One region of the Corynebacterium sp. LaCa_23 genome, then DNA from elsewhere that is predicted to be linked to it. Evidence: predicted binding sites of a transcription regulator. Region 1 holds the regulator's gene; the other holds the start of a gene.
What was found. The regulator LexA, encoded in region 1, represses DNA repair genes until DNA is damaged. The targets are predictions, from matches to a motif close to CGAACANNTGTTCG.
Positions count from the first base shown of each region.

Region 2: ACP8IT_RS08255 (SAV_6107 family HEPN domain-containing protein) is a predicted target of LexA. The motif match lies at 5,017-5,030, and genes of this name have one in related genera.

Region 1 is NZ_CP190825.1:1,515,415-1,523,338, reverse strand. Features, by position in the region: gene ptsP (phosphoenolpyruvate--protein phosphotransferase) at 1-767, shown strand, start outside; gene ACP8IT_RS07325 (DeoR/GlpR family DNA-binding transcription regulator) at 837-1,619, opposite strand; gene lexA (transcriptional repressor LexA) at 2,103-2,813, opposite strand; gene ACP8IT_RS07315 (hypothetical protein) at 3,067-3,471, shown strand; gene nrdR (transcriptional regulator NrdR) at 3,679-4,137, shown strand; gene hrpA (ATP-dependent RNA helicase HrpA) at 4,330-7,924, opposite strand, start outside.
Region 2 is NZ_CP190825.1:1,720,147-1,728,070, reverse strand. Features, by position in the region: gene ACP8IT_RS08280 (protein kinase domain-containing protein) at 1-1,281, opposite strand, end outside; gene ACP8IT_RS08275 (Rv2175c family DNA-binding protein) at 1,292-1,696, shown strand; gene ACP8IT_RS08270 (alpha-(1->6)-mannopyranosyltransferase A) at 1,665-3,188, opposite strand; gene ACP8IT_RS08265 (polyprenyl synthetase family protein) at 3,197-4,276, opposite strand; gene ACP8IT_RS08260 (GNAT family N-acetyltransferase) at 4,328-4,882, opposite strand; gene ACP8IT_RS08255 (SAV_6107 family HEPN domain-containing protein) at 5,118-5,561, shown strand; gene ACP8IT_RS08250 (DUF3040 domain-containing protein) at 5,692-6,093, shown strand; gene mraZ (division/cell wall cluster transcriptional repressor MraZ) at 6,534-6,968, shown strand; gene rsmH (16S rRNA (cytosine(1402)-N(4))-methyltransferase RsmH) at 7,137-7,924, shown strand, end outside.

The sequences.
Region 1 (7,924 bases):
TTGACGAGCAGGCAAAGATTTACAGAAAGGTCTTCAACGCCTACCCCGATTCCAAGGTCGTGGTGCGCACCTTGGATGCTGGCTCCGATAAGCCGATTTCTTATGCCACGCTGTCCTCTGAGGAGAACCCGGCATTGGGTGTGCGCGGCCTGCGCATTGCCCGCGATAATGAGTCCCTGTTGACGCGCCAGTTGGACGCCATCGCCCAGGCCGCGGAGTCCCGCGGCGACGATGCCGAAACCTGGGTCATGGCACCGATGGTGGCGACGTCGAAGGAAGCCCAGTGGTTTGCGGAGCTGTGCCGGGAGCGCGGCCTGACCGCGGGCGCGATGATTGAGGTGCCCGCAGCAGCGCTGATGGCAGATAAGATCATGCCGCATCTGGACTTCGTATCCATCGGCACCAATGACCTCACCCAGTACACGATGGCCGCTGACCGCCTGTCACCGCAGCTTGCGTACCTCACCGACCCCTGGCAGCCGGCCGTGCTGCGGCTTATCCAGCACACCTGCATTGCGGGGCACGAATACAACGTACCGGTTGGCGTGTGCGGCGAGGCCGCGGCCGATCCGCTATTGGCCTGCGTATTGACCGGCCTAGGCGTCAACTCCTTGTCTGCTGCATCGACCGCAGTCGCCGGCGTTGGTGCCCAATTGGCCGAGCTGACCTTTGACCAGTGCCAACAGCTTGCCGATGCCGCCCTCAACTCCGAAGGCCCATCCGCCGCCCGCGCCGCAGCGATGGAGCAGGTAGAAAAGTTCAACTAACGGCAAAAGGTTTCGCCCTCCCTGCCTAGATGTCAACGTAGGGAGGGCGAAGTCGTGCGCATGCTGGAGCTATTCGCTGGCGAGCACGACATCGATCTCTCGCTCGCGCAGGGCATCGACGAAGGATTCCGGCGCGCCGGAATCGGTGATGACGACATCGATATCTGCAATGGAGGCGAAGCTCACCAAGTAGTCGTTGCCCAATTTGCTGGAATCACACATGACCACGACCTTGTGGGCATTCGTGACGAAGGCAGATTTGATGGCTGCTTCTTGGGAATCGGCCGTCGACAAGCCGTGGTCGAGGGTTAGGGCATTGGTGCCGATGAAGGCGACATCGGCACGCATGAGCGCCATGGTGCGCAAGGCTGTATCGCCGACGACGGCCTGGGTGATAGCACGTACGGTCCCACCGAGGAGCTGGACATCGGGAACGCCGCTATTGGCTAGCGACAGTGCGATGGGCAGGCTATTGGAGACGATATTGAACTGCGCCTGCGGGTATTGCTGGCTGATAAGCTCGGCAAAGGTATTAATTGTGGTGCCGGCGTCAAGGAATATGCTGCCGCCGCCAGGGGGAAGGAAATCGAGCGCGGCGTGCGCGATGGCGGCCTTGGCCCCAGACGCGGAACGTTGGCGGGTATCGAGGGTGAGCTCCGCGGTCTGGAACGCCTGCGAAGCCACGGCGCCGCCGTGCACGCGGTGGACAACGCCCTCACGATCCAGTACGGCTAGGTCGCGCCGAATGGTTTCAGCAGTCACCTCGAAACGCTCTGATAAATCGGTTACGTTAACGCGACCCTCAACTGCAGTTTGGGACGCGATCTGGCGGCGTCGCTCCTCTGCGTACACGGACCCTCCTTGCTCCTCGCCTTCGGCCGGGCGGTTACTCCATCTGCGAATGCAGGCGCTCGGTGAAAGCTAACTGATGTGGGATTTCTCCCTCCATTGTGTCAAAATTCGGCGGTAATCGGACGAAAACAAAAATTAAGGTGTGCGCTGTTGTCTGGTTTGGGATAAAAGCCGCAGGTCAGTCAGCTTTATTTGCCCTAGTTGAAAGCCAACCCTAGTAGCGCTTAACTTACGGATCCGTTATTTCGGGGGTGCTTTCTCAATAAACCCCGCGCGCTTAAGTTGGCTTTTTGGGGCGCGATTGCGAGGCAGAAAGGCGTGGAATGCGTTAAAACTCGTATGGCCCTGCTCCCTATGCGGGGAACAGGGCAGCGTACGAAGTGCAAAGAGCGGGTTTCAAGAAAGCGGGCGCAGAGTGTCGGCGGCGACAACAACCGCAGGCGAACACCCGCGTGCGGCTTGGTTAAAGTAGCTGGCCGGGGCCTAGAGTTTGCGGAAGACGGATACTACCTTGCCCATAATTTCCGCATCATCGCCGTTGATGGGCGGATAGGCATCGTTGTGCGGAAGGAGCCATACGCCAGAGGAATCGCGGTGGAATTCCTTGACGGTGGCCTCGGAGCCATCGAGAAGCGCGGCGACAAACTCGCCTTCCTCAGCCACCGATTGCGACCGGATGATGACCCAGTCGCCGTTGAGGATGCCGGCATCCTGCATGGAATCGCCCACGACCTGCAGCATATAAAGCTCTCCTCCGCCGACGACCTCGTCTGGCATGGGGAAATACGTGTCGATATTTTCCTCTGCAGTGATTGGTGCACCGGCGGCGATGCGGCCAACGACGGGAATATAAGCTACGGCGGCAGACTCTTCAGGGCCGCGGGCAGAGGTATCGGGGACGTCCTTAGCCTTGCGGCCCGGCTTCTTTTCGGCGTCGTCAGTGTTGAGGTGGCGTACGTCGACCGCGCGGGGTTTATTGGGATCGCGGCGCAAGAAGCCCTTTTCCTCCAGTTGCTTGAGCTGATAGGCCACGGACGAGGTGGATTGCAGGCCGGCGGCGTCACCAATTTCGCGGATGCTGGGCGGGTAACCGCGGAGCATCACTGCATCGCTGATGACGTTAAGGATGCGGCGTTGCCTTTCGGAAAGGGAGGCGTAATCGTTCTTTGCGGTGCTTGCTTTCTTGCGGCCCATGTGCGGCTCCTAGCTAAGGGGTCTGAGGTTCTGCGTTCATAGCTTGAAAAGGGACTGGGTGACACCTGCGTGCCATAACTCATTTGTAGCACGAAAAGTACAAGCGTTCGAGATTTACGCGAAAAACTGGACAGGTTTTTGAAGTGGTGCTATAAATCGAACATAGAACCAATCTCGAACACAGGAGCGACATTGAGCTCTTGTTGTGTCAAGGGGCCGCTTTAGACTTACGGCGGTCGTCGAAAGGAAAGCAATGTCTCAACTACTTCACTCTCGCAATAACATGGTCAAACAGCGCGCGGCACGTCCACAGATCGTCCCTTCAGCCGCTATTTGGGATATTGATGATCAAAGCTGGGGCGTGCAGCATTCTCCTTCCGAAAAGGGGGAAATCAGGACTTTAAATTCCGTATATCGAACGAACCGTGAAGGTTATTCGAATACGTGGACTGATGAACGTTCCTTACCTGATTTCGCGAACAGGCCGATGGAAGAAGACGATGCGCATAGTTCGCGCAAGAATTACCTCCTCGGTGCAGTATTTGGTGCTGCCGTATTTTTCGGCACGGTTGCCGGCGGGCTGATGGGTACGAGCGCTGAAACGCCGACTGATCCTGGCGCTTCGGTACAGCAAGTAGAAGCAGCGATCGGACAGTAGTGCTGCGTGTACAAAAGCAGGCACTTCGGGGGTTTAAGGCTTAGAGCCTTTTAGGCAGCAGCTTGTCTTCCCGGCCGCAGATAAGGCCCGCTTGCTTCACGGAGACAGGCACTCGAGTAGGAGGAGTCTGGCGCAATGGTGTCAGGTTTTTGGCTTGGCCGTGGGAGGTAAACTAAACCGAGAAGCTAAATTAGCGAAAGGACTAGTGTGTACTGCCCGTTTTGCCATAACGAACAATCCCGCGTTATTGACTCGCGCGTGGTTGATGCCGGCGCATCGATACGGCGCCGGCGGGAGTGTGCTTCCTGTAAGGGACGCTTCACCACTGTGGAAAAGGCCGTACTGCTGGTTGTTAAGAGAAATGGCCTCGCTGAGCCATTTAGCCGGGATAAACTCATTCGGGGGGTTAGGCGCGCATGCCAGGGTCGCGACGTTAGCGATGATGCCTTAAAAAAGTTGGCCCAAGAGGTTGAGGAAACGGTGCGGGGGCACGGGTCCTCGCAGGTAAACGCCAACGAAATCGGGCTAGCGATCCTTGAGCCGCTGCGTGACCTAGACGAGGTTGCATATCTGCGCTTTGCCTCGGTGTATAAATCATTCGAGAGCGCGGATGACTTTGAATCGGAGATTCGTTTGATGCGGCGGCGCGATCGCGGGGACCTTTAAACTGCGCAGTGTAGGACGATTTCTCAGCAGTTATACAGCCGTTCCTGCGCAGGATCGAAGCAGTCTTAACTGGCCTTTTGGGTGCATCGTTTCGTTAGGGCCTGCCCAATGTTTACGCCGCCGGCGGCCGAGTAAGCAGATTTTTAGCTTAGGTATGGCCGGCCGGGCGGCGGGAACGTGAGGTTGGGGTGACTAGCGCAATTTATCCACTGCCTTTTGGATCCTCCGCAGGGACACCGCGTGCGCCGTGCCGAGGCGCTGGGCAAATAGCGAGACCCGCAATTCCTCGATCATCCAGTGGATGTCCTTGACCTCGCGTGTCTTTTCGCGGCCCGCGGGGAGGTTTCGGAGGCGGTTTGCCAGGTAGGCCTTGGCGTTATCGACCTCGGCCTGGCGGTCGGCATCGCGATCCGGATCGAGCGACTTGTCCTCCAGACGGATGCGCATTGCCTGAATATAGCGGGGAAGGTGGCGCAGGTGCGTGGCTCCGTGCACGGTGATGGCATTCGGTGGAAGAAGGAAATTAAGTTGCTTTTCCATATCTTCGATGGCGGGACCATCCCACTGGGAAAGTTCGGCGCGGAGGTTGGAGTACTCAGCCAAGCCAGGCGCGATCGAGACTATTGATTGCCGCACGCGGCCGGGAACCTGTGGTTTCACGGTATCCTTGAGCTCGGTAAACGCCTCGGGGGAGCGCACGGGGCCGCCGACCTCGAGCATGAGGTCGCGGATCGCCGCGACGCGGGCGTCATTGACCAGGCCGTCGGCGCCGCCATGCTGATAAGAATCCACGGCGACGCGCTGCTGCAAGGGAAGCCCCTTGACCATTTGCGCGGTCGAGACGGAAATTTCGCGCATCAAAAGCGTGAGGGTGGTAGTGACCATGGCGGCATCGGCAGCTGCCTTGGTGGGATGAACCTTAAGCTCAACGCCTTCCTTGGTGGCCACCAACGCTGGGTAAGCGGTGACCTCGTGGCCATCGACGGTGGTGGTGATGGTCTCGTCAACGGTGCCGAGGGTATCGTCGGTCCACTCGCTGACCGCGGTGGATTCTGCGGTGCGGCTTACCCGTGAGACGGACGATTTAATGTGGCCGGCCTGGCGCTCGCGCAGGGCGGCAAGGTCCCTATCGGAATCGATGATGGTGCCACTCTTGTCGATGGCCGCGTAGTTCATCCGCAAATGGTCCGGCAGCTTGTCCGGTTGGAAGTCGGAGGCGTTGATGCCGTGCCCGCCGAGCTCGCGCAGGACATCGGCAAGCTGCTGGGTAAGGGGGCCTTCGAAGGGGATGAGGCGTTCCATGGCGCGCTCGGCAAATTCCGGGGCGGGCACGACGGTGCGCCGCAGGGCCTTGGGAAGGGAACGAATAAGCTCGTTGACGAGCTCGAATCGCAGGCCGGGAACGAGCCAATCGAAGCCTTCGATATCGAGGCCGGCAAGCATGGGAACGGGCACCATGACGGTGACGCCATCAAGGGGATCGCCGGGTTCGAATTTATAAGTCAGCTCGTAATCGATGGAGCCTTTGCGCCAGTGATCGGGGAAGGAGACTTCGGTGACGTCGTGGGAGTCATCGACAAGCGTGGCTGGATCGAAATTCAGCAGATCGGGTTCCTGGCGGCGCTTTTTCTTCCACCAGGAATCGAAATGACGGCCCGTGGTGACCTTGGCGGGAATGCGCTGGTCATAGAAATCAAAGAGGGTATCCTCATCCACGATGAGGCCGCGGCGGCGGGCCTTTTCCTCGTATTCGGCCGCCTCATCAAGGGCCTGCGCGTTTGCCTTGAGGAAGTGATGATGCGCATTCCACTCGCCGGCGATAAGCGCATTGCGGATGAACATATCGCGCGCCGCGACGGGGTCCACGCGGTGATATGGCACGGTACGGTCCGCGACGATGGGCACGCCGTAGAGCGTGGACTTCTGGTGCGCGATGGCGGCCGCGCGCTTGCGGGACCACGTGGGATCGGAATAGTTGTGTTTGAGCAGGTCCGCGCCGAGCTCTTCCACCCACGCCGGATCGATGGCGGCAACGTCGCGTGCCCAAAGCCGAGAGGTTTCGACGAGCTCTGCCGCCATGACGAACTCGGGTGGCTTTTTGGCCAAGGCGGAGCCTGGAAAGACAAGGAAGCGGGTATTGCGCGCGCCGTGGAACTCCTTGGAATTGCCGTCGCGGGCGCCGATATTGGACAGCAGGCCAGATAGCAGCGCGATGTGAATATCGTCGGAGCGGCGTTCGGTGCCTTCTTGGTAATCCCACCCCAGCTGCTTGGAGACGTCTTTGAGCTGGCGGACCAGGTCGAACCACTCGCGGATGCGCATGTAGTGGAGGAACTCCTGCTTCATGCGCTTGCGGAACCTATTGCCCGATTGCTCATTGCGGGTCTGTTTGATGTAATCCCACAACTTCAGCATGGACAAAAAGTCAGAGGTCTTGTCCTTAAAGCGCGCGTGCGCCTGATCGGCTTGCGCTTGGTACTCCAGCGGGCGTTCGCGCACGTCTTGGATGGTCATGGCGGCAACAATGACGATGACATCGTGGAGGCAGCCGTTGGTATGGGCCTCGATAAGCATGCGCGCCATGCGCGGATCGAGTGGGATGCGAGCCAAGTTGCGGCCGGTTTCGGTCAGCGCCGGTTTCTTGTGCTTGTCCTGGAGCGCACCGAGCTCGTGGAGGAGGTTGAGGCCATCGCGAATGGCCTTGAACTCGGGTGGCTGGAGGAAGGGGAATTGCTCGATATCGCCGAGCTTGAGCGAGACCATCTGCAAAATGACGCTGGCCAGGTTGGTGCGCAGGATTTCCGGATCAGTAAATTCCGGGCGGCTTTGAAAATCTTGCTCGCTATAGAGACGGATGGCGATGCCATCGGCGACGCGGCCGCACCTACCGGAGCGCTGGTTGGCAGAGGCCTGCGAAATGGGCTCGATGGGCAGGCGTTGCACCTTGGTGCGCGTGGAATAGCGCGAGATTCGCGCGGTGCCTGTATCCACGACGTAGCGGATTCCGGGTACGGTCAGCGAGGTTTCGGCGATATTGGTGGCCAAAACGATGCGCCTTCCGCGGTGATTGCTAAATACGCGGTGCTGGTCCTGGTTGGATAGGCGCCCGAAGAGGGGCGCGACCTCGACATTTTTCCATTTTTTGGCCTCGATTGTTTCCATGGCATCGCGGATATCGCGCTCGCCCGGGAAAAAGCAGAGGATATCGCCGTCGCCTTCTGCCATGAGCTCCTCGATGGCCTCGGTTAAGCCATCGAGCGGGTCCTGATCCACCAGCTTTCCACCGGCCTCGAATTCGAGGGGGCGGTAGCGGATTTCTACCGGGTACGTGCGTCCAGAGACCTCAATGATGGGCGCGGGGGTGCCATCGGGTTGGGCGAAGTGCTCGGCAAAGCTTTCCGGATCGATCGTCGCGGAGGTAATGATCACCTTGAGATCGGGCCGCTTGGGCAGCAGCCGCTTGAGATATCCCAAGAGGAAGTCGATATTCAAAGAGCGCTCGTGTGCTTCATCGATAATGATGGTGTCGTATTTATTAAGGAAGCGATCGCGCTGCATTTCAGCTAGCAGGATGCCGTCCGTCATGAGTTTTACGGCGGTGGTATCAGAAACCTGGTCATCGAAGCGGATGGCGTAGCCTACCGATTCCCCGATATCTTGGTCCAGCTCGGAGGCGATGCGCTCGGCGACGGTCCGCGCGGCGATGCGGCGCGGCTGCGTATGGCCGATAAGGCCGCGGCGGCCCCGGCCGATGTCGAGGCAGATCTTGGGGATCTGCGTGGTCTTA
Region 2 (7,924 bases), 200 kb from region 1:
TGCCACCGCCACTGCGAGGAGAAAAACCAGCAGTGAGGCGGGATGGCGATTGGTCAGAGGCCGCTCGGCGGGTTCTTCTTCTGCCGCCTGTGCCGGCGGCTGCACGGGAGAATGCGCCGCCGCACCCGCTCCAGCCTCCATGGAAGAACCAGGGGCCGGCACTGGGGCCGGGGACGGTGCTGGAGCAGGTGCCAGCGGCCGCTCGGGGGAATCGTCGGCGGGCGCCTGGGGGACATCGAGGCGCGTTTCAAAGTCTGGCTGCGGCGGATCCGGCTCGGGCTCAGGGGGAATGACCTCGGTGGGCCCGCCGTCTAAATGCTCGGTGGCGCCCTGCGGGATGGTCCGCGTGGGCTCAAATACATCCGTAGCGCCGATGCCGGAATAATCCGTCGGCGTTTGCGCGGTGCGCGCGGCGGCCGCATTGCGGGGAACCGGGATGGTCACCGTGGGCAGATCCAATTCCCGGCAAATATCCTCGATGGCATCCAAAAACTCCCCGGCATCGGCAAAGCGCTCGCGGGGATCGCGGGCGGTGGCGGTGGCTACGAGGGCATCGACAAGCTTGGGTACGCCCTCAGCGCGTGTGGATGGGGCGGGAACGTCATCGTATAGACGCGCGGTGGCGTGCGCGATCGGGGTATCCCCTGAGAAAGGCACGGTTCCGGTGAGGAGCTCAAAAAGCACGATGCCGGCCGAATACACATCGGTAGCGGGGGTTATATCCTCACCGGTGACCTGTTCCGGTGCCAAGTACGAGACGGTGCCGACGATCATATTTGAGGTTGCCTGCGCATTCGTCGCACGCACCAAGCCGAAATCGCCCAATTTCACCCGGTGATGCGAGGTAATGAGCACGTTATCGGGCTTAATATCGCGGTGGATAAGCCCCGTGGAGTGCACCTCGGTCAAGCCCTGGAGCACGCTGCGCAGCGTCGATAAAGCGGCAGGGACGGTAAGGGGGCCGCCTTCGGCAAGCAGCTCGCGCAAGGTGCCGCCATCGATGAGCTCCATGATGAGGTAAATGGGCTCGCCGTCAGCGGAAAAATCATGAATGGCCACGAGGTTGGGGTGCTGCAACCGCGCCATCGCGCGGGCCTCGCGGGAAAAGCGCTTGATAAAAACCGGGTCATCGTCATAGCGCTCATCCATGACCTTTGCGGCCACTTGGCGGCCCAAGCGCATATCCACGCAGCGATAGACGGTAGACATACCGCCGCGGGCGATGGGGCGATCGATGCGGTAACGGTCTTCCAACACGTCACCAATTTCCAACCTAGTCATACCTCCCAGTATGGCCGATCCCCTAGGCCGCGTTAAAGTAGGTGGCGTGACTAACGCAGAAAACTCCCTGAATTCCTTATTGGCCGGCGAAGAACTGCTCAGCATGCAGCAGGTGGCAGACAAGCTGGGCCTTCCCATCACCCGCGCCTATGACTTGCTCCAGGACCGCAAATTCATTGTCTGGGACTCGCCCGAAGGCAAGCGCGTGCCGCTGGCATTCTTCAATGACAAGGGGAGCATTGCCAAGCACGTCACGGGCGTTATCACCGTGCTTACCGATGGCGGCTATGACGACGAAGAGATCCTGCGCCACCTATTTACCGCAGATGACTCCCTGCCTGGCCGGCCCATCGACGCCCTGCACGGGCACCTGGCGCGCGAGGTTATTCGGCGGGCGCAGGCGTCTGCTTTTTAACCCAGCGCTTGGGGAGTTGAGGGCCTTTTGGGCTCACGCCATCGAACATCCATTGCGTTGCGGACCAGGACACAACGATGAGGCCAATGACCCAGAACCAGTTATAGAGCTGGTGGTTGCCGTCGCCGGAAAAGCTCAAGCTGATAAATAGCGCTACGCCGGAGGTAAACTTCAGCAGCCACAACGGCGGGCGGAAGGTGCCCATGAGCGTGAAGATGGAGGCGTAGTACCACGGCAGGGTCACCGAGTTGAAGACGAAGGCAACCTGGTAGGCCGCCGCGGTGCCCATAATGGCATCGCGGGCCGTGTGCCGGCTTAGCCACCACACGATGACCAACCCGATGAGCATGCACACCATCGCGATTGTGCGCAGGACGCCCAGGATGGCGTTATAGGATGCCTCCGGGTCAAAAATGTGGACCGCCGGGACGATGATGTCCGCGGCCAATGTCGGGCCCGCCAAGGGGTTAATCACCTTAGAATTGCCGCTGACCTGGGATAGCCAGCCCCATGAGGTGCCGGAGGCCCAGGTGATAAGCGCCACGGACGCGATGATTTCCACGGCAGCGATGAGCCCTGAGCAGACGAAAACCACCGCGGTGCGCGCCGCGGTAGAACCCTTGGGCGCGTAGCGGTGCAGCATCAGCCAGACGATGAAGGGGGCGGCAAAAATCGCGGTAGCCTTCATCGCCACCGCCGTGCCGACTAGCAGCAGCGCGGCGTGGAAGCGCTGGTGCAGCGCGGCCAAAAGCCCCAACGACACCAGGCCGACCATGAGGGATTCATTGTGCATGCCACCGATAAGGTGCAAGATGATGACTGGGTTGGCAACGCCGATCCACAGCGCGACCGCCGGATCCGCGCCGAGCTTTCGGGCGATCCGCGGGACCGTCCACGCAATAAGGACAAAGCCTGATAGCGAAAGCAGCTTATAGATGATGATGCCGACGGTGACATTATCGCCCACGACGGTGGTGACGATTTTGCCAATCCACAGGTGCAGCGGTCCATACGGGGTGGTGGTATTGCGCCAGTCTTGTGAGACCTCGAGCAGGAAGGGCCCGGGGTTGACGGCGGCGCCCTCGGTATAGGGGTCGAATCCATCGCGGACCATGGCGCCCTGCATGAGGTAGGAATACACGTCCCTGGAAGCCATAGGGCCGGCGAAGAGCAGTGGGGTGACCCATGCGATAAGGATGCGTTGTAACTCGCGTACCCCTCCCTCCGGGCGCGGGTGTTTAAGCTGCTTGCGAATAATCATGCGCCCGGCAAGCACCCAGGCGGCGGCGAGGAGGAAAATGCCCACCCAATACAACACCAACCCGAGGTTGCGCCCGTGACCATACGATAAGAATCCGATATTGAGCGCTTCGAGCACGCCGCCGCGGTTGCGGGTTGAGCCGCCAGAAAAAGACGAGAAAAGGAGCACGCACGAGGCCACGAGGCCCAGCGGGAGCGCGCGGGGGACTGGCAAGGAGTAGGTATTGGCCACGGTGATACCTACTTTTGGCGCGTCGTCGCCTGAATGGCTAGGTGTTCTAGCGTTTCGGTGATCTGCGGATCCACGTTCGCCGCACGCAGATGAGCCAACCCGGATTCCGTCAACGCGGTAATGCGGCGCTCAATCTCATCCGGGGCGCCGGAATCCGCAATGATTTGGGACAGGCGCAGCAGGTCCTGCGTATCGGAGGTACGGCCGATGAATTTCCGCAGGGTAGCGGCGGCGCTGGGGTCGCGTTCATCGGCGCGCTGGAGTGCTAAGGCGAGAAGCTCCGTGCGCTTGCCTTCCCGCAAATCGTCGCCGGCAGGCTTGCCGGTAATCGCGGGATCCCCAAAGACCCCCAGTTGGTCATCGCGCAGCTGATACGCAATGCCGATATCGTGCCCATAACCGCGGAAAGCCGAGATTAATTCCTCGCTCGCCCCCGCGATGGCAGCGCCCAAATGCAGGGGCCGCTCGATGGTATAGGCGGCGGTTTTATAGCGATTGACGGAATTGCTCAGCGCCACCGACTCTGAACCGGCCGCCTCGAGGGAAATATCGAGCAACTGACCGCCCAAAACCTCGGTGCGCATTCCCCGCCAGGGCTCGCGCGCACGCTGCAAAGCCTCCGGGCTGAGCCCAGAATCCTGAAACATATCCTCGGCATAAACCAGCGCAAAATCGCCCACCAAGATGGCCACGGACGTGCCAAAGAATTCCGGATCCCCTAAGAAATCGGACTCCCGGTGAAGGCGCTCTGCTTCCCGATGCACCGTCGGTTTCCCACGCCTCGTATTCGACGCGTCAATGATGTCATCGTGGATAAGCGCGCAGGCTTGGATGAACTCCAGCGAGGATGCCGCGCGCAGCATCGCCTCTGGGGATTCCGAACCACGGCCGGCGGCGAGGTAGCCCGCCCACGCATACATGGGGCGCACCCTTTTCCCGCCATCGAGGACGAATGATTCCAAAAAGCTCATAGCGGTACTGACCGGGGCGCCGATTTCTGCCACGTGATCCCGGCGCTGGTCCAAGAAGATGGCCAGTTTTTCGCGCACCGCGCCGGGGATATCCGCAAGCTCAGGAATATTCGTCATAGTCACACCTCCACACGATACCGCCTTGGGCCGAGAAGAAATAACACAGGTTTATAGCGGCAGGACCACTCCCAAAATGGCAAAGGGTCGGGGATCCGCGGGGTAGCGATGGTGGCGCACGACATCAAAGAAGCCCACAGACCGGTAGAGGCGAAAAGCCCCGTTGGCTTCCTGTGGTGCTTCCGGCGTTGACAATAAGGCAAATCGGGCAGGGATATTCCATAGCAGCCCTTCTAGTAGCTGCCTGCCTAAACCGTGTCCTTGAAAAGACGGCAACACGTGTACTTCGGCCACCTCAAAATAGCTGCGCAGCATGCTCCATTCGGACTCGGTTGGCCCGCCATTGCGGCGCAGGGCACGGCGTAGCTCGGAATCCCACCAAGTATCTGGTGAGCCCAAAAATCCATAGGCCACTCCCACGACGCCATTGTCATGCGCAGCAATAAGCGCTGTAAACCCGGGCTGCATGGAATCCGCCCGCCAATTGTCCACGCTGCGCGAAAACGTGACCGGGTCATATCCCATGGCCTCGATGTAGATCTCCACGAGTTGGGGAGCCAGCATAGAGAACTCTTGCGGGGTTAAGCGGCGGATTTCGAAACTCACGGTATCTATCACACCAGATACGCATGTCCACCGGCGGACAAGGGTGGGGGCGGGGTTATTCCATCGAACCCCAAGGGATTTCGAACTGTGTTCGATTTATAGGCATTTGTTACTGGTAAAACTCTTGAGTAATTCGAACAGGTGAACTAGAATAGGGGGTAGATGTCCGGTTGGCTACTTAAAGTGAGCGGCAATCGAACACGGTTAGTTATTAGCACAGTACAGGAGAAAAACAATGGCACAGATTATTTCGGCAACGCAGTCCCGCTCTGCCGGTCGCTTTGCTGGCAAGCAGGGCGCGAAGCGGGCCCACTTTCTTTTCCAGGCTCGCGAGCTTCTGGATCGGGCGAGGGGATATGCGGCGGATGGTCGCTTTGACCAGGCGCTGGAGGTGGCTTATCAGTCCGCATTGCGTACGGCGGGTGCGCGAGTAGCTGTATCGGTGGTCTCTCGCCGCCGGCGTCTGCCAACGAGCGCGTGGGACCGCTTGGCTTTGGTGGGGGCCGAGGAAAAGCAGTGGGCCGAGGCTTTTAAGTCCTACTCTCGTACCCGTGCCCGGGTGGCGTCTGGCTTGGATGCAACGCCGGATGAGGAATATGTCTACGGGTTAATGCAGCAGGCGGCGCAATTTTTAGATGAGAGTGAAGCCGAGACGATTCTGGGATCCTTTGCGGCATAGCAGCAGCATAGCGGCGCCATAATCACTGTTGAGGGGAATAACTACCTTTTGGGGAACATACTGGTTACTCTGGACGTTAGTATTGGTAGAAGATATATCGGCCGAAGCCCAGTCCCTAGTTGGAGGAAAAGTGTCTCTTTCTGAGCAGGAGCAACGCACGCTCCGTGAAATAGAGGAATCGTTATTAGCGGACGATCCTAAATTTGGCGCTTCTGTGTCTGAATCTACCTCGATCGGCGGTTCCGGCGGCGCAGTTACGCTGCGTGGGATTGCGCTCATCGTGGTTGGTCTGTGCATGCTTGTTGGCGGCGTGGCCTTGGCGCAGCAAAGCTTGTGGTTTATTGCGTTGTCCATCGCCGGGTTCTTAGTCATGTTCGCTTCCGGCGTGTGGATGCTCCGGGGCGATCGGCCTGCTGGTGGCGGAAAGAAAAAGTCCACCAATGGGCGGTCAAAGAAGGCAGCCTCGTCTCGTAATAGTGGAGTAGGCAGCAAGCTGGAAGAAAACTTCCGTCGGCGCTTTGAGGAAAGCTAGCCGCGAACTTTCCATTTCCCCAGTCACTAGGAAGGGTGGCTGGGGATTTTTTATGCCTTACCAAAATTCCCCACTTTGCCCCACCTTCTGACCAAAACCGCGGCGCGGTGGGGGATTGTGGGTGGTAGAGGACAGTAGCAGGTCCAATATGCAGGCATTGCGCTGTATGTGGTGTATGAGGTGGGGCGATCTTGATGTTGTAAGTGGGTCTAAAGGGGTGGATTTTCGGGGTTGTCAAGGTGGGGCGCGGGATTTCTCCCCACCGGAAAAACACCCTTTTAACTGCGCATACTTTTTGTGTTGCTGAGAATATGGCGATTTAAGTGGGGCATGTGGGGGAAAGTGGGGTAGAGTGGGGCACAGCGGAGGAATGGGGTTGAAAAACTCTCTTCTGACGTGAGGAAATCCGGAGTTGTCGAGTGAGGAAGGTGGACGCCGGGATGTTTCTCGGAACCTACACTCCGAAACTTGATGACAAAGGGCGCTTAACGCTTCCTGCAAAATTTCGCGACGAGCTCGCCGGTGGCCTGATGGTTACCAAGGGGCAGGACCATTCTTTGGCCGTGTACCCGCGCGAAGAGTTCGCCGAACGCGCACGGAAGGCTGCGGCGGTTTCTCGAACCAATCCGGAAGCGCGCGCTTTCATTCGTAACTTGGCTGCAAGTGCGGACGAACAGCGGCCCGACGGGCATGGTCGCATCACCTTGTCCGCAGGCCACCGTGAGTACGCGGGTTTGTCCAAAGAGTGCGTGGTGGTTGGCTCGGTAGATTTCCTCGAAATTTGGGATGCAGCCGCGTGGGCTGAGTATCAATCGCAAACTGAAGATGCTTATTCGGCAGCAGATGCCGATGACGTACTTGCGGGCTTGCTGTAAGCGCCCGCATTTCGAGTGCGTGTAAGGACTCTGTCCGAGGCGGATGATTCTGGTGTACTTCCCCGATATCAGAAACCTGCCTCGGACAGGGCCCTATATGCACTCGTCGTGCTTTCCACGATAGGAAGTCCTGCACAGCGGAAATAAGAAAGGGGGATGCGGGGAGACATGGCTACAACTAACCTTAATTACGATGTGGCGGATAACCACGGCCATGTGCCGGTCATGCGCGAGCGCATGGCAGAGCTCCTGCGCCCCGGGGTAAAGTCTGCGGGCTCGCAGGCTGTGCTTGTCGATGCCACGTTGGGTGCCGGCGGCCACAGCGCGTACTTCCTCCAGACCTTTCCGCAGGCACGCGTTATCGGTGTGGACCGCGATGAGCAGGCATTGCAGAATGCTTCGGCGAGGCTAGAGCCCTTCAGCCCGCGTTTTTGCGCGGTCAATGCACGCTTCGATGAGCTGGGTACCGCCATTGCCCAGGGCGAGGGCGATATCTTTGATGCTGCCCGCGCCCACGGTATTGCGGGAGCCCTGTTTGATTTGGGCGTTTCTTCCATGCAGCTGGATCAGGCAGAGCGCGGCTTTGCCTATAAGACGGATGCACCGCTGGATATGCGTATGGATCCGAGCCACGGACTTACCGCCGCTGATGTGCTCAATACGTATTCGCACGGGGACTTGGCGCGGATTCTCAAGACTTATGGTGACGAGCGCTTTGCGGGCAAGATTGCCTCCGCCGTGCTCAAGGAGCGCGAGAAGGAACCATTTAGCACCTCGGGCCGCTTGGTTGAGCTTTTATACTCGACCATCCCGGCGGCAACGCGCCGCACGGGTGGGCACCCGGCAAAGCGTACGTTCCAGGCGCTGCGGGTAGAGGTCAACCGCGAGTTGGAGGCCATTGAAAATGTGCTTCCCGTCATCACCAGTGCGCTATCTATTGGGGCGCGCGCGGTCTT